Regions from separate parts of the Streptomyces sp. NPDC050842 genome, predicted to be linked through region 3. Evidence: riboswitches for the same ligand, from Rfam matches in the RefSeq annotation. Region 3 holds a riboswitch; each other region holds the start of a gene.
What was found. Region 3 has a riboswitch for cyclic di-AMP ahead of ACIBG6_RS28295 (transglycosylase family protein). Riboswitches for the same ligand answer to the same signal wherever they lie in the genome.

Region 1 (7,599 bases), on a different contig from region 3:
TCGGGATAGGCGTGCTCCGGCGATGGGGCAGGTGCCGGTGATGCCGGTCGATCCGCCGCTTCCGACTGCTCCGACGCGCTCTGCATGGGGCCAGCCTACGGCCGGTGTGCGACACCGGCACCGGTCGCGCGGCAGGTGCGTGCCGTGCAAGGTGAGGAGGACCGAAAGTCGGTGCGGTCCGGGTCGAAGGTCGGCACGAGCACCGCGCATCACATGAGAGACTGGTCTAGACAACCCGCTTGAGACTTGAAGGGCAACACCATGGCTGAGCGCCGCGTCAACGTCGGCTGGGCCGAGGGCCTCCACGCCCGCCCCGCGTCCATCTTCGTCCGTGCCGCCACGGCTTCCGGCGTTCCGGTGACGATCGCCAAGTCCGACAGCACCCCCGTGAACGCCGCTTCGATGCTCGCGGTGCTCGGCCTGGGCGCGCAGGGCGGCGAGGAGATCGTCCTCGCTTCGGAGGCCGACGGCGCCGAGGTCGCGCTCGACCGTCTCGCGAAGCTGGTCGCCGAGGGTCTCGACGAGCTCCCCGAGACCGTCTGACCCCGCTTTCCCCCGTACGACGCGTTCCCCCGTACGACGCGTTCCCCGTACGACGAAACCGCGACACCCGGAATTCCGGAGGTCGCGGTTTTCACATTTCCGGAGCCGGTGTTTCCGGGCAGCCCAAACAGGCTCCGTCGAATTCCTATTCTTTGTATACGGTGCGCGCGTTAATTCCGGCCGCTCGCCGTGTTGACGACATGTTGCGAAACCCTCACACGACCGCGCTCCGGCCTTTTGAGCCGGTGCAGTCCCAACGAGCGCTCCGCGTGCAGCGCCGTCAGCGCCCTGGCCCGCTCGGCGTCGCCGCGCGCGACGGCGTCCACGATGGCTCCGTGCTCGGACCAGGCCTCCACGGGGTGGGCGGGCTGGTCGACCGCGTACATCCAGGCGATCTTGTGCCGCAGCTGGGTGAGCAGCGCGGTCAGCGCCGGACTGCCGGAGGCCTGCGCCAGCGTCTCGTGGAACCAGCCCCCGAGCGAGCGCAGATCCTCGCCCTGGCCGCGCCTGGCCCGCTCCTGCCCCAGCCTGACCAGGCCGCGGAGGACCTTCAGGTGCGCCTCGGTGCGCCGCTGCGCGGCGCGGGCGGCGCCCAGCGGTTCGAGGAGGGCCCGCATGTCGAGCAGATCGGCCGCCTCCTGCTCGGTGGGCTCGGCGACATGGGCGCCGGCATGGCGGCGGGTGACGACGAAGCCCTCGGACTCCAGGGTGCGCAGGGCCTCACGGACCGGGACACGGGAGACCCCGTAGCGGCGCGCGAGCTGCTCCTCGGTCAGCCGCCCGCCCCGCTCGAAGACACCGGAGACGATGTCGTCCCGGATCGCCGTGCATACCGATTGCGCGGGTACGCGCATGTCCGACCTCCGCCTTGGTCCGCGAGAGACAATTCGAGCGACGCATGTTCCGCGTCCGTTCTGCGTCTGTTCCGCGACTCTATTGCAGCAGGCCGGAATTTCCGATGCCCCCGTGGAATCCAGCGATATGTTTCGGTCAGCGAAAAGCCCCGGCTCAGTACGAGCCGGGGCTTTTGCGACGCGATGCGCGAGGTGTCAGAGGCTGACGCCGCGGGCGCGGAGGTAGGAGATGGGGTTCAGGTCCGAGCCGTAGTCGGAGCCCGTCCGCGCCTCGAAGTGGAGGTGCGGGCCGGTCGAGTTGCCGGACGAGCCCGAGATGCCTATCTGCTGGCCCGGCTCGACGGTCTGGCCGACGTAGACCCCGATGGACGAGAGGTGACCGTACTGGGTGTACGTGCCGTCGTTCATCTGGATGACGATGTTGTTGCCGTACGCGCCGCCCCAGCCGGCCTCGACGACGGTGCCGGAGCCGACGGAGACGACCGAGCTGCCGTAGGAGGCGTGGAAGTCGATGCCGGAGTGGCTGCCGGAGGACCAGAGCGAGCCGCCGGTCTTGTAGCCGGTGGTCACGTACGAGCCGGCCACGGGGAGCTGGAAGGAGGCGAGTCGCCGGCGCTCGGCCTCGCGGGCGGCGCGCTCGCGCTCCTCGCGGACCTCCTTGGCACGGGCCTCGGCCTTGCGCTTCGCCTCGGCGCGGGCCTCGGCCTGGGCCTTCGCCTTGACGATGGCCTCGAAGGCCTCTTGCTCCTGGGCGGCGGCCTGGGCGTCGATCCGGTCCGCGAGCGAGTCCTCGGTGATCACCTGCGTGAGGCCGGTGTCCTCGGCGGAGCGGTTGTCCGTGTCGGCGGCGAGCGCCGGGGAAGCGAAGGTTCCGATGACGCCGGTGGTGGCGAGCGTCGCGACGCCGGCGATGCCCACGCTGCGGCGCGCCATCCGGCTCGGACCACGATGCTTCCCGGTGGCACGGGTGAACGCCATGTAGGGGCTGATCCTTTCCTTCCTTCTCGCCTACCGGGTTAGCTGACGGGTTCGGAGCAGGAAGGTCTCCTACGAGCCCCTCCGTACGTGACGAAGGCGCCCGATTCACCCCAGGGACTGTGTGGGTCCCCGGCTCCCCAGGCTCGCGCCTGACGGGGACTCGGCGATGACTGTCCGTTGCCGCGAATGCGGCACGTGCAACTGACGAACAGCCGCACCGACGCTATGGGATCGTCTGTCAATCACCAAACAGACACGCCTGTTTGTAAGACATGCCACAGGGCAGACAGCCACCCTTGCCCTCAATACGGACAAAGCGGAAGGCCTCGACGAAATCATGACGTCGAGGCCTTCCGTCGCCGGGTCGGCGCGTGCGATCAGCCGGTCACCACGGTGACTTCACCGATGCCGAGCGCGCGCACCGGCTCCGCGATCTGTGCCGCGTCGCCCACGAGCACGGTCACGAGCCGGTCCACGGGGAAGGCGTTGACGACGGCCGCGGTCGCCTCGACCGTGCCCGTCTCGGCGAGCCGCGCGTACAACTGGGCCTGGTAGTCGTCCGGGAGGTGCTGCTCGACCTGGTCGGCGAGCGTCCCGGCGACCGAGGCGGCCGTCTCGTACTTGAGCGGTGCCACGCCCACCAGGTTCTGCACGGCCGTCTCGCGCTCGGCGTCGGTGAGGCCCTCCGCGGCGAGGGTCCGCAGCACCTTCCACAGGTCGTCAAGTGCCGGGCCGGTGTTGGGGGTGTCGATCGAGCCGCTGATGGCGAGCATCGAGGCACCGTTCCCCTCGGCGTCGGAGCGGAGCACCTGCCCGAAGGCCCGCACGCCGTACGTGTAGCCCTTCTCCTCACGCAGGACGCGGTCGAGCCGCGAGGTGAGGGTGCCACCGAGGCAGTACGTGCCCAGGACCTGGGCAGCCCAGACGCTGTCGTGCCGGTCGGCGCCGATCCGGCCGATCAGCAACTGGGTCTGGACCGCGCCGGGACGGTCCACGATGACGACCCGTCCGGTGTCGTCGGCCGTGATCGGCGGCATCGGCAGCGGCTCGGCCGGCTCGCCCGTCCAGGCGCCCAGGGTCTCGGCGAGGACCTTGTCCAGGTCGACGCCGGTCAGGTCGCCGACGACCACCGCGGTGGCCGTGGCGGGCCGGACGTACGCCTCGTAGAAGGCGCGGACCGCGGCGGCGTCGATCGCCTCGACGGTCTCCTCGGTGCCCTGACGCGGCCGGGACATCCGGGCCTCGGCCGGGAACAGCTCCTTGGAGAGCTGCTTGGCGGCGCGGCGGGCCGGGTTGGCCGTCTCGTGCGGGATCTCGTCGAGGCGGTTGCGCACGAGGCGCTCGATCTCGGTGTCCAAGAACGCCGGGGCGATCAGCGCCTCGGAGAGCAGCCCGAGCGCCTTGGGCAGCCGGGAGACGGGCACCTCGAGGGAGACCCGCACGCCCGGGTGGTCCGCGTGCGCGTCGAGCGTGGCGCCGCAGCGCTCCAGCTCGGCCGCGAACTCCTCGGCGTCACGCTGGTCCGTGCCCTCGGAGAGCGCGCGGGCCATGATCGTGGCGACGCCGTCGAGACCGGCCGGCTCGGCGTCCAGCGGAGCCGGCAGGAAGAGCTCCACGGCCACGACCTGCTGGCCGGGGCGGTGGCTGGTCAGCAGGGTCAGGCCGTTGGCCAGGGAGCCGCGGTCCGGGGCCGGGAACGCCCAGGGCCTGGCGACGCCCGGCGCGGGCTGCGGGTGGAAGTCCATGCTCGTCAAAGACACGGCAGCGTCGGTCACTGGTCCGCTCCCTCTTCCTCGTCGCTGTCGCTCTCGCTCTGTTCGGTGGCCACCGGCTCGTAGACGAGCACCGCGCGGTTGTCGGGGCGCAGCTTGGCCTTGGCGGCCGCCTGCACCTCCTCGGCGGTGATGTCGAGGACCCGGTCGACGGCCGTGAGGGCGAGCTGCGGGTCGCCGAACAGCACGGCGAACCGGCACAGTTCGTCGGCGCGGCCCGCGACGGTGCCGAGCCGGTCGAGCCACTCGCGCTCCAACTGGGCCTGCGCGCGCTCCATCTCCTCGGGCGTCGGGCCCTCGGCGGCGAAGCGGGCGAGCTCCTCGTCGACGGCGGCCTCGATCTGCGGGACCTCGACGCCGCCGGAGGTCTTGACGTCCAGCCAGCCCAGCGAGGGCGCCCCGGCGAGGCGCAGCAGGCCGAAGCCGGCGGCGACGGCCGTCCGGTCCCGGCGGACCAGGCGGTTGTGCAGGCGGGAGGACTCGCCACCGCCGAGGACCGTCAGGGCCAGGTCGGCGGCGTCGCACTCGCGCGTGCCGTCGTGCGGCAGCCGGTAGGCGGCCATCAGCGCGCGCGCCGGGACCTCCTCGACCAGGACCACACGCTGCTCGGAGCCCATGACGTCGGGCAGCGAGCCGTCACGCGGGGGCAGCTTGCCGTCGTGGGAGGGGATCGAGCCGAAGTACTTCTCGACCCAGGCGAGGGTCTCCGCCGGGTCGATGTCGCCGACGACCGACAGCACCGCGTTGTTCGGCGCGTAGTACGTGCGGAAGAAGTTCCGCGCGTCCTCCAGCGTGGCGGCGTCCAGGTCCGCCATGGAACCGATGGGCGTGTGGTGGTACGGGTGGCCCTCCGGGTAGGCCAGCGCGGTCAGCTTCTCGAAGGCCGTGCCGTACGGCACGTTGTCGTACCGCTGGCGGCGCTCGTTCTTGACGACGTCCCGCTGGTTCTCCATGGACTCGTCGTCCAGGGCCGCGAGCAGCGAGCCCATGCGGTCGGCCTCCAGCCAGAGCGCGAGCTCCAGCTGGTGGGTGGGCATGGTCTCGAAGTAGTTGGTGCGCTCGAAGCTCGTCGTGCCGTTGAGCGAGCCGCCCGCGCCCTGCACCAGCTCGAAGTGCCCGTTCCCGTGGACCTGCTTCGAGCCCTGGAACATCAGGTGCTCGAAGAGGTGGGCGAGGCCCGTGCGGCCCTCGACCTCGTGACGCGAACCGACGTCGTACCAGAGGCAGACCGCGGCGACCGGGGTCAGGTGGTCCTCCGAGAGCACCACGCGCAGGCCGTTCGCCAACCGGTGCTCGGTCGCTGTCAGGCCGCCGGAGCCGGCCTCGGCCGTGGCCGTGTGACCCATGGGCATGTACGTCCCTTCGATCGCGATGTGAAAAAGTCCTGCCACTGTATGCAAGCGCGCCGACACCTCGCGAAGTTCCCGCCCCTTCCGGATGTCCCTCTTCCGGGTCGCGGTCGGCGTTGTCGGTGGCACAGTCCACAATGGTCCGCGTCAGATCAACCTTGTTGGTGAAGGAGCCGCAGCCGCGATGGCCCGCCGCAGCACGAAGACACCGCCGCCGGACGACGCGTACGAGGAGAGGATCCTCGACATCGACGTCGTCGACGAGATGCAGGGCTCCTTCCTCGAGTACGCGTACTCGGTGATCTACTCGCGCGCTCTCCCCGACGCCCGCGACGGCATGAAGCCCGTCCAGCGCCGCATCGTCTACCAGATGGGCGAGATGGGGCTCAGGCCCGATCGCGGGTTCGTGAAGTGCGCCCGTGTCGTCGGCGAGGTGATGGGCAAGCTCCACCCGCACGGCGACGCGTCGATCTACGACGCCATGGTCCGCATGGCACAGCCCTTCTCCATGCGGCTGCCCCTCGTCGACGGCCACGGCAACTTCGGCTCCCTCGGCAACGACGACCCGCCCGCCGCCATGCGGTACACGGAGTCGCGGATGGCCCCGGCCGCGCTGCTGATGACCGATTCCATCGACGAGGACACGGTCGACTTCACGCCGAACTACGACGGCCAGGAGCAGGAGCCGGTGGCGCTGCCCGCCGCCTATCCGAACCTGCTGGTCAACGGCGCGTCGGGGATCGCGGTCGGCATGGCGACCAACATGCCGCCGCACAACCTCGGCGAGGTGATCGCGGCGGCCCGCCACCTGATCCGCCACCCGGGAGCCGACCTCGAGACGCTGATGCGCTTCGTGCCCGGACCCGACCTGCCGACCGGCGGCCGGATCGTCGGCCTGTCCGGCATCAAGGACGCGTACGAGAACGGCCGCGGCACGTTCAAGATCCGCGCCACGGCGACCGTGGACAACGTGACGGCGCGCCGCAAGGGCATCGTCGTGACCGAGCTGCCCTTCACGGTCGGCCCCGAGAAGGTCATCTCCAAGATCAAGGACCTCGTCGGCTCCAAGAAGCTCCAGGGCATCGCGGACGTCAAGGACCTCACCGACCGCAGCCACGGCCTGCGTCTCGTCATCGAGATCAAGAACGGCTTCGTGCCGGAGGCGGTCCTGGAGCAGCTCTACAAGCTGACGCCGATGGAGGAGTCCTTCGGTATCAACAACGTGGCGCTGGTGGACGGTCAGCCGCTCACGCTCGGCCTGAAGGAGCTCCTGGAGGTCTACCTCGACCACCGCTTCGAGGTCGTCCGCCGCCGCTCCGAGTTCCGCCGGACCAAGAAGCGCGACCGGCTCCACCTGGTGGACGGCCTGCTCGTCGCACTCCTCGACATCGACGAGGTCATCCGGATCATCCGGGAGAGCGACAACTCCGCTCAGGCCAAGGAGCGCCTGATGGAGCGCTTCTCGCTGAGCGAGATCCAGACGCAGTACATCCTGGACACCCCGCTGCGCCGCCTCACCAGGTTCGACCGCATCGAGCTGGAGACCGAGCGCGACCGGCTCAACGGCGAGATCGACGAGCTGACCGGGATCCTCGACTCCGACGCGGAGCTGCGGAAGCTGGTCTCGGCGGAACTGGCCGCGGTCGCCAAGAAGTTCGCCACCGACCGGCGGACGGTCCTGCTCGAATCGGCGGGCGCGCCCATCGCGGCCGTCCCCCTCGAGGTCGCGGACGACCCGTGCCGCGTGCTGCTCTCCTCCACGGGCCTGCTGGCCCGTACGGCGACGGCGGAGCTGCCGCCCACCGACCCGGACGCGCCGCGCACCAAGCACGACCTGATCGTGTCCGCGGTGGCCGCCACCCAGCGCGGTGACGTCGGCGCGGTGACCTCGGACGGCAGGCTGCTGCGCATCGCGGTCATCGACCTGCCGCAGCTCCCGGACACCGCGGCCACCCCCAACCTCGCGGGTGGCGCGCAGCTCTCGGAGTTCCTGTCCCTGGAGGCGGACGAGTCGGTGGTCTGCCTGACCACGCTCGACGAGTCCTCGCCGGGTCTCGCGATCGGCACGCTGCAGGGCGTGGTGAAGCGTGTGGTGCCGGACTA
Region 2 (7,599 bases), on a different contig from region 3:
TCCGACCTGCGGCGCGCGGCGCCGGGGGTGCGGGCGCAGGCGGTGCTGCGGGACGGGACGCTGGTCGACGACTTCCTGATCCGGGAGGCGGCGCGGACGGTGCACGTGCTGAACGCGCCTTCGCCGGCGGCGACGGCGTCGCTGCCGATCGGGCGGGAGGTGGCCCGGCGGGCGCTGGCGCGGTTGTAGCTCCGCGGGTGGTCTTCTTTCCGGGGCTCCGCCCCCGGCCCCCCGAGGCGGCAGCTTCGCGCCGCCCTCACCATGTGCGGTGCGATCGTAGAATCGGACATTGTGTCCGAGCAGCCAGAGAACAGCCCGCAGTCCGCCGCCGAACCCGTCCAGCCCGTCGCGCGGCGGGGCAGTCGGATGTTCGCCCCCGGTGAGGGGCCCCTGCCCGATCCCGCCGGGGCTCATCACGAGCGGCGGATCCGGAGCTTCCAGCCGCGCCGCAGCCGCGTCACGTACGGGCAGGCCGAGGCCATGCTCAAGCGGTGGCCCGACTGGGGCCTCGACATCGACGGCAAGCGGGTCCTCGATCTCGGCGAGATGTTCGACGGGCTTCCGGTCGTCCTGGAGATCGGCTTCGGCATGGGCGAGGCGACCGCGCAGATGGCCGCCGCCGACCCCGGCACCGGCATCCTCGCCGTGGACGTCCACACCCCCGGCCAGGGCAACCTCCTCGGCCTCGCCGACCGGAACGGTCTGACCAACGTCCGGGTGGCCAACGGCGACGCGATCATCCTGCTCCGCGAGATGATCGAGAAGGACGCCCTCGACGGCTGCCGCGTCTACTTCCCGGACCCGTGGCCCAAGGCCCGCCACCACAAGCGGCGCCTGATCCAGCCCGAGTTCCTCAGCCTGCTCGCGACCCGGCTCAAGCCCGGCGGCGTGCTGCACTGCGCCACCGACTGGGAGTCGTACGCCGAGCAGATGCTGGAGGTCCTCTCCGCGCATCCCGACTTCGAGAACACCCGCGCCGACGGCGGCTTCTCGCCCCGCCCGGACTTCCGGCCCGTCACCCGCTTCGAGGGGCAGGGCCTGGACAAGGGGCACGTCGTGCACGATCTCCTCTTCCGGAGGAAGTGACAGGAAGAAGTGACAGGGAGTACGTCACTCCTTCGCCCGGTGTCGGTGGGGGTCGTTAGGGTCGCTCACGTGTCGAACCCCGTCCCCGCCGAAGCCGAAGCAGCAGCCGAAGCCGCAGCGGCAGCCGCAGCGGCAGCCGCAGCCGTCCCGCACCGGGACACCGACGAGCCGGCCTTCCCGGCCGCCGCCGACCGGTCCCAGTGGCGCTACCGGCCCCGCCGCGCCTTCTGGCGCAGCCGGCTGTTCCGGGCCGTCGTCGTGATCACCGTGCTCGCGACCTGCGCCCTGTTCATCCTGGCGCTGGTCCGCGAGCAGACCGGCACCCAGGGCTTCCTCGTCGGCCTGGGCCTCGCCGTGTTCCCCGTACCGCTGCTCATGGCCGCGTTCCGCTGGCTCGACCGGGTCGAGCCGGGCCCCTGGAAGAACCTGCTCTTCGCCTTCGCGTGGGGCGCCTTCGCCGCCGCGCTCGTCGCGATCCTGGCGAACACCTTCGCGGTCCGCTGGATCGCGACGGCCACCGCCGACCCGGACTCGGCGGACACCCTCGGCGCCACGGTGATCGCGCCGGTCGTGGAGGAGACCGCGAAGGCCGCCGCGATCCTGCTGCTGTTCCTCTTCCGCCGACGGCACTTCGGCGGACTCGTCGACGGGGTCGTCGCCGCCGGTTTCACCGCGACCGGCTTCGCCTTCACCGAGAACATCCTCTACCTCGGCAACGCCTTCGGGGAGGACCAGGAGTTCGGCTCCTCCGGCATCGGCTCGGTGACCGCCGGAACCTTCTTCGTACGGGTCGTGATGTCGCCGTTCGCGCATCCGCTCTTCACCGTGCTCACCGGCATCGGCTTCGGCCTCGCCGCGCTCGCACCGCGCGGGAAGCGGGTCCGGCGGGTGCTGCTGCCGATCACCGGACTGCTGCTCGCCATGGGCATGCACGCCGCCTGGAACGGCGCCGCCACCTTCGGCGGACCCCTCGCCTTCTACGTGGTGTACGCCTGCTTCATGGTCCCCGCCTTCGGCCTGCTGACCTGGCTTGCCGTGTGGAGCCGGCAGCGCGAGCTGCGCACGATATCCGGGACGCTCCCGGCGTACGCGGCGGCCGGCTGGCTCTCCCCCGCCGAGCCGCTCGCCCTCTCCTCGATGCGCGCCCGCCAGGTGGCGCGCGCCTTCGCCGCCCGGACGTACGGCGCTCCGGCGGCGCGGGCCGTCGGCGAGTACGAGTCCTTCGCGACGACCCTCGCGTTCCTGCGGGACCGGGCCCGGCGCGGCACGGCCGGACCCGATTTCCCGGCGCGGGAGCAGGAGCTCCTGCACCACCTCTGGCAGCGCCGGGCGGTCGCCTCCCCCGCGCTCACGTACGCGGCGCGGGCGACCGGCCGGGTGTGGGCGCCGCCGCAGTATCTGGACTACGGCGGCTACAACCCCTACCGCAGTTAGGCGGAATCAGACTGCCGAGGCCTTCGTCAGGAGCGTCAGGTCGGCCTCCGTCAGGGTGAGGTCCGCGGACGCCACCAGGGCCGGGAGCTGCTCGACCGTACGGGCCGAGGCGATCGGCGCGGCGACGGTCGGCCGGGAGGCCAGCCAGGCGAGGGCGACGGTGGCGAGCTCGGCCTCGTGGGCCTCGGCGACCGCGTCGAGCGCGGAGAGCACGGCCCGGCCCCGCTCGGTGTCCAGGTGTTCGCCGGCCCCGGAGGCGCGGACGCTGTCGACGGTGGCACCGGGGCGGTACTTGCCGGTGAGGAAACCGGAGGCGAGCCCGAAGTACGGGACGGCGGCGAGCCCGGCGCTCTCGACGGTCTCCAGGAGCGGACCCTCGTAGGTGTCGCGCGAGACCAGGTTGTAGTGCGGCTGGAGCGCGACGTACCGGGCGAGGCCCTCGGCCTCCGCGAAGTCGAGGGAGGCGCGCAGCCGCTCCGGGGAGATGTTGGAGGCGGCGACGGCCCGCACCGTGCCGTCCTTCACGAGCTGGTCGAGGGCGGTGACGATCTCCTCGACCGGGACCGACTCGTCGTCGAAGTGCGTGTAGTAGAGGTCGATGCGGTCGGTGCCGAGGCGGCGCAGCGATTCCTCCACGCCCGCCTTGATGGTGGTGGCGGAGAGCCCCTTGAAGCGGGGGTGGGCGCCGACCTTGGTGGCGACGACGATGTCGTCGCGGTTGCCGCGGGAGGCGAGCCAGCGGCCGATGACGGTCTCGGACTCGCCGCCCTCGTTGCCCTCGGCCCAGGCGGAGTACATGTCCGCGGTGTCGACGAAGTTTCCGCCGGCGGCGGCGTAGGCGTCGAGGACGGCGAAGGACTGTGCCTCGTCGGCGGTCCAGCCGAAGACGTTGCCGCCCAGGGCGAGCGGGAAGACGTGCAGATCGGAAGAGCCCAGCGTGCGGAGAGAAGTCATGGGTTCGTCAACCCTCCGCGCCGCCGGGCCTATTCCGCGCTGGGCGGATCAGATCGGCAGGCGGGATCAGATCGGCAGGCCCTTGGAGCGGAGCCAGGCCGCCGGGTCGATGCCGTCGCCGCCGGAGGTGTGGACCTCCATGTGGAGGTGGGCGCCGGTGACGTTGCCGGTGGCGCCGACGCGGCCGATCGTCTCGCCGGTGGTCACGGTCTGACCCGCGCCGACCGTCATGGAGGAGAGGTGCGCGTACCAGACCTCGGTGCCGTCCTCCAGCTCCAGGACGACCCGGTAGCCGTAGGAGCCGGACCAGCCCGCCGACTTGACCGTGCCGCTGTGGACGGCCTTGAGCGGGGTGCCCGTGGGGGCGGCGAAGTCGAGACCGGTGTGGTAGCCGGAGGACCACATCGAGCCGGACTGCATGTAGGTGGCGCTGACGGAGTACGAGGAGAGGGGCATCGAGTAGCTGGCGGCGAGCTGGGCGAGGCGCTCGGCCTCGGCCTCCGCGGCCTTCCGCTCGGCCTCCGCCTTCGCTTCCGCCTCCGCCTTGGCCTTGGCTTCCGCTTCGGCCTTGGCCTTCGCCTCGGCGGCCGCCTTCTCCGCCGCCTCTGCCTTGGCCGCGGCCTCGGCCGCCGCCTTCTCGGCCGCGGCCTTCTCGGCGGCGAGCTTCTCGGCGGCGTCGGCGGAGGCCTGCTGCTGCTCGGCCTGCTGGAGGATGCGGGCGCGCAGGATCTCGCCCGCGTCGGCCGTGCCGGCGGCGGTGGCCGTCGCGGTGGTCTCGGCGGTCCCGGTCTGCGTGGTGTAACCGGCCTGGGTGGTCCGGGCGGTCGCGGCGGTGCCGTCCGCCTTCTCGCCGGCCGGGGTGACGTACGTGGCGGCGGTGAGCGGGTTCGGGTTGCCGCCGGTCCGGTCGATGGTGTCCTGGATGCGCTGGTCGGCGTCGTCCGCGTCGTCGGCGAACAGCTCGCCGACACCGGGGAGGTCCTCGGCGGCCGGGAGGTTCAGGTCGGCGAGGTCCGGGAGGTCCGGGAGCGATATCGCGACCGGCGGCTTCTCCTGCGCGGTGGCGAGGCCGCCCGCACCGACGGCCGCGATGACGCCGACGCCGAGGACGGTGGAGGAACGGGCGAAGTTGGAGCGCTGCTTGACGACCCGGTGCCGGCCGCCGGAGCGGCTCTCGGCGCGGAGGGTTCCCTCGGTGGGGTTCCACTCGGTGTCCGGAGCGGCAGGACCCGCACCACCACCGAAGGCATCGAAGGGGGCTTCGGGTGCGGGAGTGTTGGACGCCACGAAGGCGCGCTCCTTTCCTTCCTTCTCGCCTACCGGGTTAGCTGACGGGTTCGGAGCAGGAAGGTCTCCTACGGGCGCGGTCGCACAAGGTGCGAAGGGCCCGATTCACCCCAAGTAGTGGTTCCCCGGTTCCTTTTCAGGATTCGGCGCGTGCGCACGGTGCCGTCTCTTGCGACGGTTGTGACGACCGCGCTGCGTTATCGAACGTTAATAGACAGGGGGGTCCGATTCCAAGCTGTTCCCGGTGATCATTCATTGAATTGGTGGGGAATCGCCCGAGTTGACCGCCCTTCAGCAAGAGACGGCCAAACACTCGCGATCTGACGTTATGTCAATTGTTATCGCAGCGACACCCCGCGACTACGCCTGGTGACCGGGGCGGATCGGGGGCGCTCCCGGTGACGCCGGCGGCACCACCGGCATCGTCCGGCGCCGCTCCTGCTGCCCCGTCGCGGGCCTGCTCAGCGCGAGCAGCGCCATGTCGTCCGTCGACCCGCCACCCGTGTGGAGCCGTACGTCGTCCACGAGGGCGTCGAGCAGTTCCTCGGGTCCCGGGAAGATCCGCCCGGCGAGGCGGGACGCCGGGTCGTAGAAGACGCCCTCCGTGTTCCGCGCCTCCGAGAGGCCGTCCGTGTAGAACAGCAGCGTCGCGCCCGGCGGGTACGGCCGCTCCTCGGCCCGGTCCGGCCACGCCGCCAGCTCGCCCATGCCGAGCGGCAGCGCCGGCTCCGCCGGATCCAGCACGTCCAGGTTCCCGTCCGCGTACAGCAACAGCGGGGGCGGATGGCCGCGGTTGACGACCCGTACGCTCCCGGCCCCGCGCACGCTCCCGGCGTCACCCTCGCCCTCGCCCCCGCCCGTCCCGTCGGCGCGCGGGATCTCCGCCAGGACGGCCGTCGTGAACCCCTCGAAGGCGTCGAGCCCGTCCCTGCGGGTCCCCTCCCGGGCCAGCGCCCGTTCCAGCCGCTGCGCCACCCCCTCCAGACTCGCCTCCTGCTCGGCCGCCTCCCGGAACGCCCCGATCACGACGGCGACGGCCTCGACCGCCTCCATCCCCTTGCCGCGCACGTCCCCGACGACGAGCCGCACCCCGTGCGGCGTGTCCTGCACGGCGAACAGGTCACCGCCGATGAACGCGTCCGCCTGGGCCGCCTCGTAACGGGCCGCGCACTGCAGCCCGCCGATCCGCTCGGCAGGCGTCGGCAGCACCGCCTTCTGCGCGGTCTCCGCGATGACCCGGGCGGAGGCCAGCCGCTCGCCGCTGCGCCGCACGACCCGGTTGACCAGCATCGCGAGCGCGGAGACGGTGACGACGGTGAAGACCTCGGTGAGGGACGGGACCTGGGTCGCCGTGCCGTTGTAGACGTGCAGCCCGACGGAGGCGAGGACGGCGGCGATCCCGGTGAGCAGGGTCGTGAGCGTCGAGAAGAACGGCGCGGCGATCAGCGGGGCGGCGGAGAAGAGCGGCGCGGCCGTGTACGTGGCCGGCGTCGACAGGTCGAAGACGACACCGCCCACGATGATCAGCGGGGGCAGCGCCCGGAGGAACCGCCGGGCCCGTCCGTACGTGCCGGGGCGGCCCTCTCCGCCCCGCCGCCCGCGACCCGCTGCTCCTCGGGGGTGCCCCACCTGTGCTCTCCTGCCCGGTCCGTACCGGCCACGGTGTTCTCGTACCGCGCCCTCCCAGGGTGGCCGCCGCCGCACCCGGCGGCGACCCCCGTGGGGCCGACTGGCGTACGCCCCCTAAGGGGCTTCCGGCGCCGGCGGCTCCGCGAGACGTCCGCCGCGGGCGAGGAGGGCGACCGCCCCCGCGCACACCAGACCCACCGCGCACAGCGCCAGCCACGGCACCGCCGACCACCCCGTGACGTCGAGCAGCGCGCCCGTCGCCAGGTTCCCGAGGGTGATCCCGATCCCGCAGACCGTGTTGTAGAGCCCGTAGTGGGTGGCCACCCAGCGCCCCCGGGAGAGGGCGACGACGGTGTCCATCTCGTACGGGTAGAGCACGGCGTTCGCGACGGCCAGGACCGCCGCGCACAGCAGCAGCCCCGCCACGCCCCTGCCCAGCGCCGCCGGGACCAGGAAGGCCCCGCCCATCAGCGCGAGCCCGAGGACCAGGCACCGCTCGCGGTCGAGGCGGCGCCGGCACCAGGCCGTGATCCGCAGCTGCCCGGCGAGCGCGACCAGCGCCGAGACGACGAACAGCGCCGTCGTGAGCCCCGTGCCCTCCGCCGCGAGCGGCAGCGCCAGATAGACCTGGAACGACAGCACGTACGAGCCGGTCATGGCGAGGGAGAAGAGCCAGAACGTGCGGTGGGAGAGGACCGTACGGAACTGCCCCCGCCCGTCCTCCCCCGCCGAAGGCGCGTCCCCGCCGCGGACGGGCAGATGCCGGAGCTGTACGAGGGTCAGGCCGGCGAACAGGACGGCCGCCACCGTGCACGTCAGCCGGAACGACACCCCGGTCAGCGCCACCCCCACGAGCGGCCCGAGCAGGATGCCGGCCTGGTAGTACGCGTGGAACAGCGCGAAGGCCTGCACCCGCCGCTCCTCCCCCGCCTCCGCCGCGAGGCAGGCCCGGACCGCCGGGTTGAACAGCGCCCCCGCGAGCCCGGTCGCGAGCGAGGCGGCGATCAGCATCGGCAGCGACTGAGCGAAGGCGAGCGCCCCGAAGCCGACCGTCCGCAGCGCGCAGCCGGCGACGATGAGCGGCTTGAAGCCGAGCCGGTCGGCGAGCGCCCCGCCGACCAGGAACATGCCCTGCTGGGAGAGGTTGCGGGCGCCGAGGACGAGGCCGACCGACCAGGCCGCCATGCCGAGCCCGTCCGCGAGGTGCGC
Region 3 (7,599 bases):
CGGGCGAGCGCAAGGCCGAGCTGATGACGCATCTGCTCAACATCGACCCGCCGGACCACACCCGGCTGCGGCGGCTCGTGTCGAAGGCCTTCACGCCGCGCCGGGTCGCGGAGTTCGCGCCGCGCGTGCAGGAGCTGACCGACCGGCTCATGGACGACTTCGTGGAGAAGGGGAGCGCCGACCTCATCCACGAGTTCGCGTTCCCGCTCCCCATCTACGCGATCTGCGACCTGCTCGGCGTGCCCCCGGAGGACCAGGACGACTTCCGGGACTGGGCCGGGATGATGATCCGGCACGGCGGCGGGCCGCGCGGCGGGGTCGCCCGGTCGGTGAAGAAGATGCGCGGCTATCTCGCGGAGCTGATCCACCGCAAGCGCGAGGAGCCGGGCGAGGACCTCATCTCGGGGCTCATCAGGGCCTCCGACCACGGTGAGCACCTCACCGAGAACGAGGCCGCCGCCATGGCCTTCATCATCCTCTTCGCCGGTTTCGAGACGACCGTGAACCTCATCGGCAACGGCGTCTACCAGTTGCTGCGCCATCCCGAGCAGCGGGAGCGGCTCCAGGCCTCGATCGCGGCGGGGGAGACGGGGCTGCTGGAGACGGGCGTCGAGGAGCTGCTGCGGTACGACGGGCCGGTGGAGATGGCGACCTGGCGGTACGCGACGCAGGCGCTGACCGTCGGCGGACAGGAGATCCCGGCGGGCGACCCGGTGCTCGTGGTCCTCGCCGCCGCCAACCGGGACCCGGAGCGGTTCGCGGAGCCGGACACGCTGGACCTCTCCCGGCGCGACAACCAGCACCTCGGGTACGGGCACGGCATCCACTACTGCCTGGGGGCGCCGCTCGCCCGCCTGGAGGGGCAGGCCGCGCTGGCCACGCTCCTGACGCGCCTGCCGGACCTGCGACTTGCGGCCGACCCGGCCGAACTGCGGTGGCGCGGCGGGCTCATCATGAGGGGATTGCGCACCCTTCCAGTGGATTTCACCCCTTCCGCACGCCTCCTATGAGTTGACGGACCGTCAGAAATGTGATCTTCACGTGATCGGGGGTCCATCGACTTGTGACGAGCGTTCGAATGCCGCTACGTTTCCCGGCAGTCTCAGCCGTCACGCGAAAGGCCCTCCGTATGCGCTCCGGGAACGGAAGACACCGTCGCCCCCGTCAGGCCCCCGCCATCGTCGTCGCCGCGGGAGTGACCGGATCCGCCCTGGCGCTGCCGCTGCTCGCCAGTGGCTCCGCCTCCGCCGCCGACGCGGCGACCTGGGACCGGGTCGCCGAGTGCGAGTCCGGTGGCCAGTGGAGTGCCAACTTCGGCAACGGCATGTACGGCGGCCTCCAGTTCACCCAGGACAGCTGGGAGCGGAACGGCGGCCTCGCCTACGCGCCCAGCCCCGACCTGGCCAGCCGCGCCCAGCAGATCGCGATCGCCGACACGGCGCTCGCCGGTGGCAGCAACGACTGGGCCACCTGCGCGCCCATCGCCGGTCTGTCGAACGACGGCAAGGTCACCGGGGTCAACCCGGGCCCCGCCACCGCCACGAAGGCGCCCACGGGGCCCGTGGCGGAATCGAACCGGACCGCGGGCGTCCCGGTCGCGCCCTCGGAGACCGCCGCCGCCGAGAAGTCGGCGGAGGAGTCCGCCACGGCCACCCCGACCACCGAGGGCGCCGAGGGCGCCGAGTCGCCCCGTACCGCGTCGAAGACCCCCGCCGCGTCCACCACCCCCGTCAGCCCCACCGCGCCGGTCAGTCCGACCGCGCCGGCGACGGCGGCCACCACCCCGGCCGCGCCGGGCACGGCGACCACCCCGGCCACTCCGGTCGGCCCGGCCACGCCGGGCACCCCGACCACCCCCGCCGCGCCGGACGCGTCCCTGACGCCCGTATCGCCCGGGGCGCCGAAGGATGACGCCTCGTCGGCCACGCCCGGCACCGGCAAGCACCGGGGCGACGCAGCTCCGGAGGAAACCGGCAAGACGGACACTCCTGTCGATTCCGGCAGACACGCTTCATCCACGGACAAGCTGGCGGAAACCCCTGCCGCCACACCCGTCACTGACGAGGCGAAGAAGTCGGACACAACGGACAGTCAGGACGCTTCGGACGCGTACACCGTGCGGCCCGGTGACAACCTGTCCGAGATTGCACAGGAGAACGAACTCCCCGGCGGCTGGAACGCCCTCTACGACGCCAACCGCGGGACGGTGGGCATCGATCCGGACCTCATCGTCCCTGGTCAGAGCCTCGACCTGACGATCGGTTCGGAAGCGAAGGCGGAGTAGTTCGGGGTCATATGTCCGGTTCTGGGGAAGTGAGACATGGGTCTCTTCGCCCCAACTGGCGTGTCACGTCCGCGAACTTTGCTCCCGTCACCTCCCACCTGCACAAACGCCCCCCACCGGAGGGCAAGTAGGGGCGAAATTTCCGTAATGCGCCTCTTTGAACTTCCGGTGGGTCTGTGTCTACGGTCGTAACCGCTCGCCACCGCGGGCCCCGTCGACCGAAACGCCGAATCCTGCCGTCGGCCGATGGGAACGTCGCGTAAGCGCCGTAGGCAGGAGCGGGGGACCCAAGGTAAGTGCCGACCCCGGCCGTTGAGACAGACGGCCGACGATCGGCTAGGGGTTAAGTCGCGTGCTAGGACACGCGGCCGGACAACTCATTGGTCCGAACCCGACAGCTCACCTCGTAGGCGTCGGTGAGGAGAATCTCCATGCTGTTTTCCGGCAAGGGCAAACACCGTCGTCCCTCCAAGGCCACCCAGGTCGTCACGCTCGTCGGCGTCACCGGTGTCGCCGTCGCCGCCCCGCTGATGACCGCGGGCACCGCCTCGGCCGCCACGTCCTCGGAGTGGGACCGCGTCGCCCAGTGCGAGTCCGGCGGCAACTGGTCCATCAACACCGGCAACGGGTACTACGGCGGCCTGCAGTTCTCCGCCTCCACCTGGGCCGCGTACGGCGGCACCGCCTACGCCTCGACCGCCAACCAGGCGTCGAAGTCCCAGCAGATCGCCATCGCCGAGAAGGTCCTCGCGGGCCAGGGCAAGGGTGCCTGGCCGTCCTGTGGCGTGGGCCTCTCCGGCGCCTCGTACGACGGCGGCTCCGCCGAGAGCGCGCCGCAGCAGCAGGCCGCGCCGAAGCAGGAGACCCAGCAGCAGCCGCAGCAGCAGCAGCGCTCGACCGAGCAGCCGACCACCCGCAGCGAGCAGCGCCAGGCCCCGAAGCAGGCCACGCAGCAGCAGGCCGCCCCGAAGGCCGCCACCAAGAAGACGGTCACCACCCCGACCGGCAAGGTGGTCAAGAAGGGTGACGGCGAGTACAAGGTCGTCGCCGGCGACACCCTCAGCAAGATCGCCGAGGCGCACGGCGTCAAGGGCGGCTGGGCCGAGCTCTTCGAGCTGAACAAGGACGTCGTCGACAACGCCGACCTCATCTACGTGGGCCAGCAGCTCCACCTGAAGTGAACCCGGCGGCTCGGGTGAGTCCGGCGGCTCGCCCGACCCCTCTATGACCCTCCCGCGGTGACCACCCCGGTCCGGCGCACTCTCCCCCGTGCGCGCCGGACCGGGGTTCCGTGTATCCGGCGCCCCTTTCAGGGCGACCTGACGGTTACCGTCCAGTAGATCTGGGGCCCTTCGTCCCGAGATGCATGCCCTCGGGTCCTTTTTCGTCCCAGGGGGCGGGCGTCCGGCCGGCCGGAGCCCCGGAGCCGGTTAGGCTCTTGTCGCAAGGCCGAGCGACCCTGCACCGGCCATGCGTCACATCCAGCGTCACATCCCAAAAAGGAGATGCTCGTGCCGTCCATCGACGTCGTCGTAGCCCGGGAAATCCTGGACTCCCGAGGTAACCCCACGGTCGAGGTCGAGGTCGGCCTCGACGACGGCAGCACCGGTCGTGCTGCTGTCCCGTCCGGTGCCTCCACCGGTGCGTTCGAGGCCATCGAGCTTCGCGACGGTGACCCGAACCGCTACCTCGGCAAGGGTGTCGAGAAGGCCGTCCTCGCCGTCATCGAGCAGATCGGCCCGGAGCTCGTCGGCTACGACGCCACCGAGCAGCGCCTGATCGACCAGGCGATGTTCGACCTCGACGCCACCGAGAACAAGGGCTCGCTCGGCGCCAACGCCATCCTCGGCGTCTCCCTCGCCGTCGCGCACGCCGCGTCCGAGGCCTCGGACCTCCCGCTCTTCCGCTACCTCGGCGGCCCGAACGCGCACCTGCTGCCCGTTCCGATGATGAACATCCTCAACGGTGGGTCGCACGCCGACTCCAACGTGGACATCCAGGAGTTCATGATCGCCCCGATCGGCGCGGAGTCCTTCTCCGAGGCCCTCCGCTGGGGTGCCGAGATCTACCACACCCTCAAGGGCGTGCTGAAGCGCAAGGGCCTCTCCACCGGCCTCGGCGACGAGGGCGGCTTCGCGCCGAACCTCGAGTCGAACCGCGCCGCCCTCGACCTCATCGTCGAGGCCATCAAGGAGGCCGGCTACACCCCGGGCTCCGACGTCGCGCTCGCCCTCGACGTGGCCGCGTCCGAGTTCTACAAGGACGGCAAGTACGAGTTCGAGGGCAAGTCCCGCACGGCCGCCGAGATGACCGAGTACTACGAGGAGCTCGTCTCCGCGTACCCGATGGTCTCCATCGAGGACCCGCTGTACGAGGACGACTGGGCGGGCTGGAAGGTCCTCACCGACAAGCTGGGCACCAAGGTCCAGATCGTCGGCGACGACCTCTTCGTCACCAACCCGGAGCGCCTCGCCCGCGGCATCGAGGAGGGCACCGCGAACGCCCTCCTGGTCAAGGTCAACCAGATCGGCTCGCTGACCGAGACCCTGGACGCCGTCGAGCTGGCCCAGCGCAACGGCTTCAAGTGCATGATGTCCCACCGCTCCGGCGAGACCGAGGACGTCACCATCGCCGACCTCGCCGTCGCGGTGAACTGCGGTCAGATCAAGACCGGCGCCCCGGCCCGCTCGGACCGCGTCGCCAAGTACAACCAGCTCCTGCGCATCGAGGAGATCCTCGACGACGCCGCGGTCTACGCCGGCCGCAGCGCCTTCCCGCGCTTCAAGGGCTGACCAGCAGATCAGGGGCTGACACCTCTCCGTAGTGCAGCTTCCGTACGTCCCCGTACTCGGTCCCGTACCGTGTGCGGGGACGTACGTATGAACAGGGGAGGCGACACGACATGGCCGCGAAGGACCGGGACCGGTTCTCGACCGCGACCCGGATCAGGCTGCTCGGCGAGCAGACCGCCGCCCGTGTCTACCGCTCCCAGACCCGCCGTCAGGCCCGCCGCTCCCGGCTCACCGGCCGTGCGGCCTTCCTCGCCCTCGTCGTCTGCTCTCTCGTCGTGGCCCTCGCCTACCCGATGCGGAGCTACGTCTCCCAGCAGGGCGAGATCGCCGACCAGGAGCGCCGGGCGGCCGAGGCGGCCCGCCGGGTCGAGGAACTGCGGGACGAGAAGGCCCGCCTCCAGGACCCGGCCTACGTCCGCCGCCTCGCCCGCGAGCACCTGCACTACCTGCTGCCCGGCGAGACCGGCTTCACCGTGAACGACCCCGACGCGGAGCAGCGGCCCCGCGCCGACCAGGGAGCGGCCGAGCGCCCCTGGTACGACAACCTCTGGGACGGCGTCGACCACGCCGACCGCCCCTGACCCCTCCTCCGCGACACACGAGCAAGGCAACCGAAAAGACATGGAAACGCCCCCTCCGCAGACCGAACGCACCGAGCCCACCGAGAAGGACATCGCCGCCTTCGAGCTCCAGCTCGGTCGGCCGCCCCGCGGCCTGCGCGCCATCGCGCACCGCTGCCCGTGCGGCAATCCGGACGTCGTCGAGACCGCGCCGCGGCTCCCCGACGGCACGCCGTTCCCGACGACGTACTACCTGACCTGCCCCCGGGCGGCCTCGGCCATCGGCACCCTCGAGGCCAACGGGGTCATGAAGGAGATGCAGGCCCGGCTCGCCACGGACCCGGAGCTCGCCGCCGCCTACCGGGCCGCGCACGAGGACTACATCGCCCGCCGTGACGCGATCGAGGTCCTGGAGGGCTTCCCGAGCGCCGGCGGCATGCCGGACCGCGTCAAGTGCCTGCACGTCCTCGTCGGCCACTCGCTGGCCGCGGGACCGGGCGTCAACCCGTTCGGCGACGAGGCCCTCGCGATGCTGCCGGAGTGGTGGGCGAAGGGCCCGTGCGTCACCCCGTGCACCGACGAAGGGAAGTCCGCGGAATGACCCGGGTCGCCGGAATCGACTGCGGGACGAACTCGATCCGCCTCCTCGTCGCCGACGTCCACCCCGAGACGGGTGACCTCGTCGAGCTGGACCGGCGGATGACGATCGTCCGGCTCGGGCAGGGCGTCGACAAGACGGGCCGGCTCGCGCCCGAGGCGCTGGAGCGGACCTTCGCGGCCTGCCGCGAGTACGCCGCGGTCATCAAGGAGCTCGGCGCCGAGAAGCTCCGCTTCGTCGCCACCTCCGCCTCGCGCGACGCCGAGAACCGCCAGGACTTCGTGAACGGGGTCGTGGAGATCCTGGGCGTCGAGCCCGAGGTGATCACCGGCGACCAGGAGGCGGCGTTCTCCTTCACCGGCGCCACCGGCGAGCTGCACGGCACGGAGACGTACCTCGTCGTGGACATCGGCGGCGGCTCGACCGAGTTCGTCACCGGTAACAAGCACGTCGAGGCCGCCCGCTCCGTCGACATCGGCTGCGTCCGGCTGACCGAGCGCCACGTCCGCCACGACCCGCCGACCGCCGAGGAGGTCGCCGCGATCCGCGCCGACGTCCGCGCCGCGCTCGACCTGGCCGCGGAGACCGTGCCGATCGGCACGGCGGAGACCCTCGTCGGCCTCGCCGGGTCGGTCACCACCGTCGCCGCGATCGCCCTCGGGCTCACCGCGTACGACTCCGAGAAGATCCACCACTCCCGGATCTCCGCCGCCCAGGTCGCCGAGGTGACCGACCGGCTCCTCGCCTCCACGCACGACGAGCGGGCCGCGATCCCCGTCATCCACCCGGGACGGGTCGACGTGATCATCGCCGGAGCGCTCGTCCTGAGGGAGATCGTGGAGCGCGTCGGAGCGAGCGAGGTCGTCGTCAGCGAGCACGACATCCTCGATGGGATCGCCCTATCCGTGGCATAGCGGGCATCTATCGAGCGTCCTGACGACACCCCGTCGGGAAAGTTCGTGAAGTTCTTCACAAGGAAAAGGGCCCTGATGGCGCCCGAAGAGGGTCCGGAGGGGGTCTTTGGGCCTTCCGAGGGGCGTCTCAGGGCCCTTTCGCAGGCGCGGAGGCCACTTCGCTCGTTGTTTCCATCGCGTGAACGCACCCGGTGGTTCAGCGTTAACGAGGCCTCTCCAGGCCAGTTCACGAGGGGTGAACAACGTTCACCCCCGCACCCCGGTTCCTTTGCACCGTCATGACATGGATCACGTGGGCGGCGGAGTGTAGCAGAGGTGCGCCAGGACCTTGTGAAGGGGCGCACGAGCAACCCCCCAGGGCTGGGTGGATACTCGATCCCATGAGCACCACGGAGCGTCCCAGGATCCTCGTAGTAGGCGGCGGGTACGTAGGCCTGTACGCAGCTCGGCG

Region 1: another riboswitch for cyclic di-AMP. It lies ahead of ACIBG6_RS26750 (M23 family metallopeptidase); the one in region 3 lies ahead of ACIBG6_RS28295 (transglycosylase family protein).
Region 2: another riboswitch for cyclic di-AMP. It lies ahead of ACIBG6_RS16990 (M23 family metallopeptidase); the one in region 3 lies ahead of ACIBG6_RS28295 (transglycosylase family protein).

Annotation. Positions count from the first base shown of each region.
Region 1 covers NZ_JBITGA010000008.1:126,136-133,734, reverse strand. Annotated here, with positions in the region: gene ACIBG6_RS26765 (GNAT family N-acetyltransferase) at 1-86, opposite strand, end outside; gene ACIBG6_RS26760 (HPr family phosphocarrier protein) at 262-543, shown strand; gene ACIBG6_RS26755 (GntR family transcriptional regulator) at 714-1,397, opposite strand; gene ACIBG6_RS26750 (M23 family metallopeptidase) at 1,593-2,375, opposite strand; cyclic di-AMP (ydaO/yuaA leader) riboswitch at 2,388-2,551, opposite strand; gene ACIBG6_RS26745 (M16 family metallopeptidase) at 2,753-4,120, opposite strand; gene ACIBG6_RS26740 (M16 family metallopeptidase) at 4,147-5,499, opposite strand; gene ACIBG6_RS26735 (DNA topoisomerase (ATP-hydrolyzing) subunit A) at 5,681-7,599, shown strand, end outside.
Region 2 covers NZ_JBITGA010000005.1:18,445-26,043, forward strand. Annotated here, with positions in the region: gene lhgO (L-2-hydroxyglutarate oxidase) at 1-189, shown strand, start outside; gene trmB (tRNA (guanosine(46)-N7)-methyltransferase TrmB) at 292-1,086, shown strand; gene ACIBG6_RS16980 (PrsW family intramembrane metalloprotease) at 1,156-2,520, shown strand; gene ACIBG6_RS16985 (aldo/keto reductase) at 2,527-3,474, opposite strand; gene ACIBG6_RS16990 (M23 family metallopeptidase) at 3,541-4,761, opposite strand; cyclic di-AMP (ydaO/yuaA leader) riboswitch at 4,773-4,920, opposite strand; gene ACIBG6_RS16995 (PP2C family protein-serine/threonine phosphatase) at 5,122-6,390, opposite strand; gene ACIBG6_RS17000 (MFS transporter) at 6,505-7,599, opposite strand, start outside.
Region 3 covers NZ_JBITGA010000009.1:64,957-72,555, reverse strand. Annotated here, with positions in the region: gene ACIBG6_RS28305 (cytochrome P450) at 1-1,010, shown strand, start outside; gene ACIBG6_RS28300 (transglycosylase family protein) at 1,196-2,284, shown strand; cyclic di-AMP (ydaO/yuaA leader) riboswitch at 2,499-2,712, shown strand; gene ACIBG6_RS28295 (transglycosylase family protein) at 2,716-3,465, shown strand; gene eno (phosphopyruvate hydratase) at 3,790-5,076, shown strand; gene ACIBG6_RS28285 (septum formation initiator family protein) at 5,187-5,657, shown strand; gene ACIBG6_RS28280 (DUF501 domain-containing protein) at 5,698-6,237, shown strand; gene ACIBG6_RS28275 (exopolyphosphatase) at 6,234-7,148, shown strand; gene ACIBG6_RS28270 (NAD(P)/FAD-dependent oxidoreductase) at 7,529-7,599, shown strand, end outside.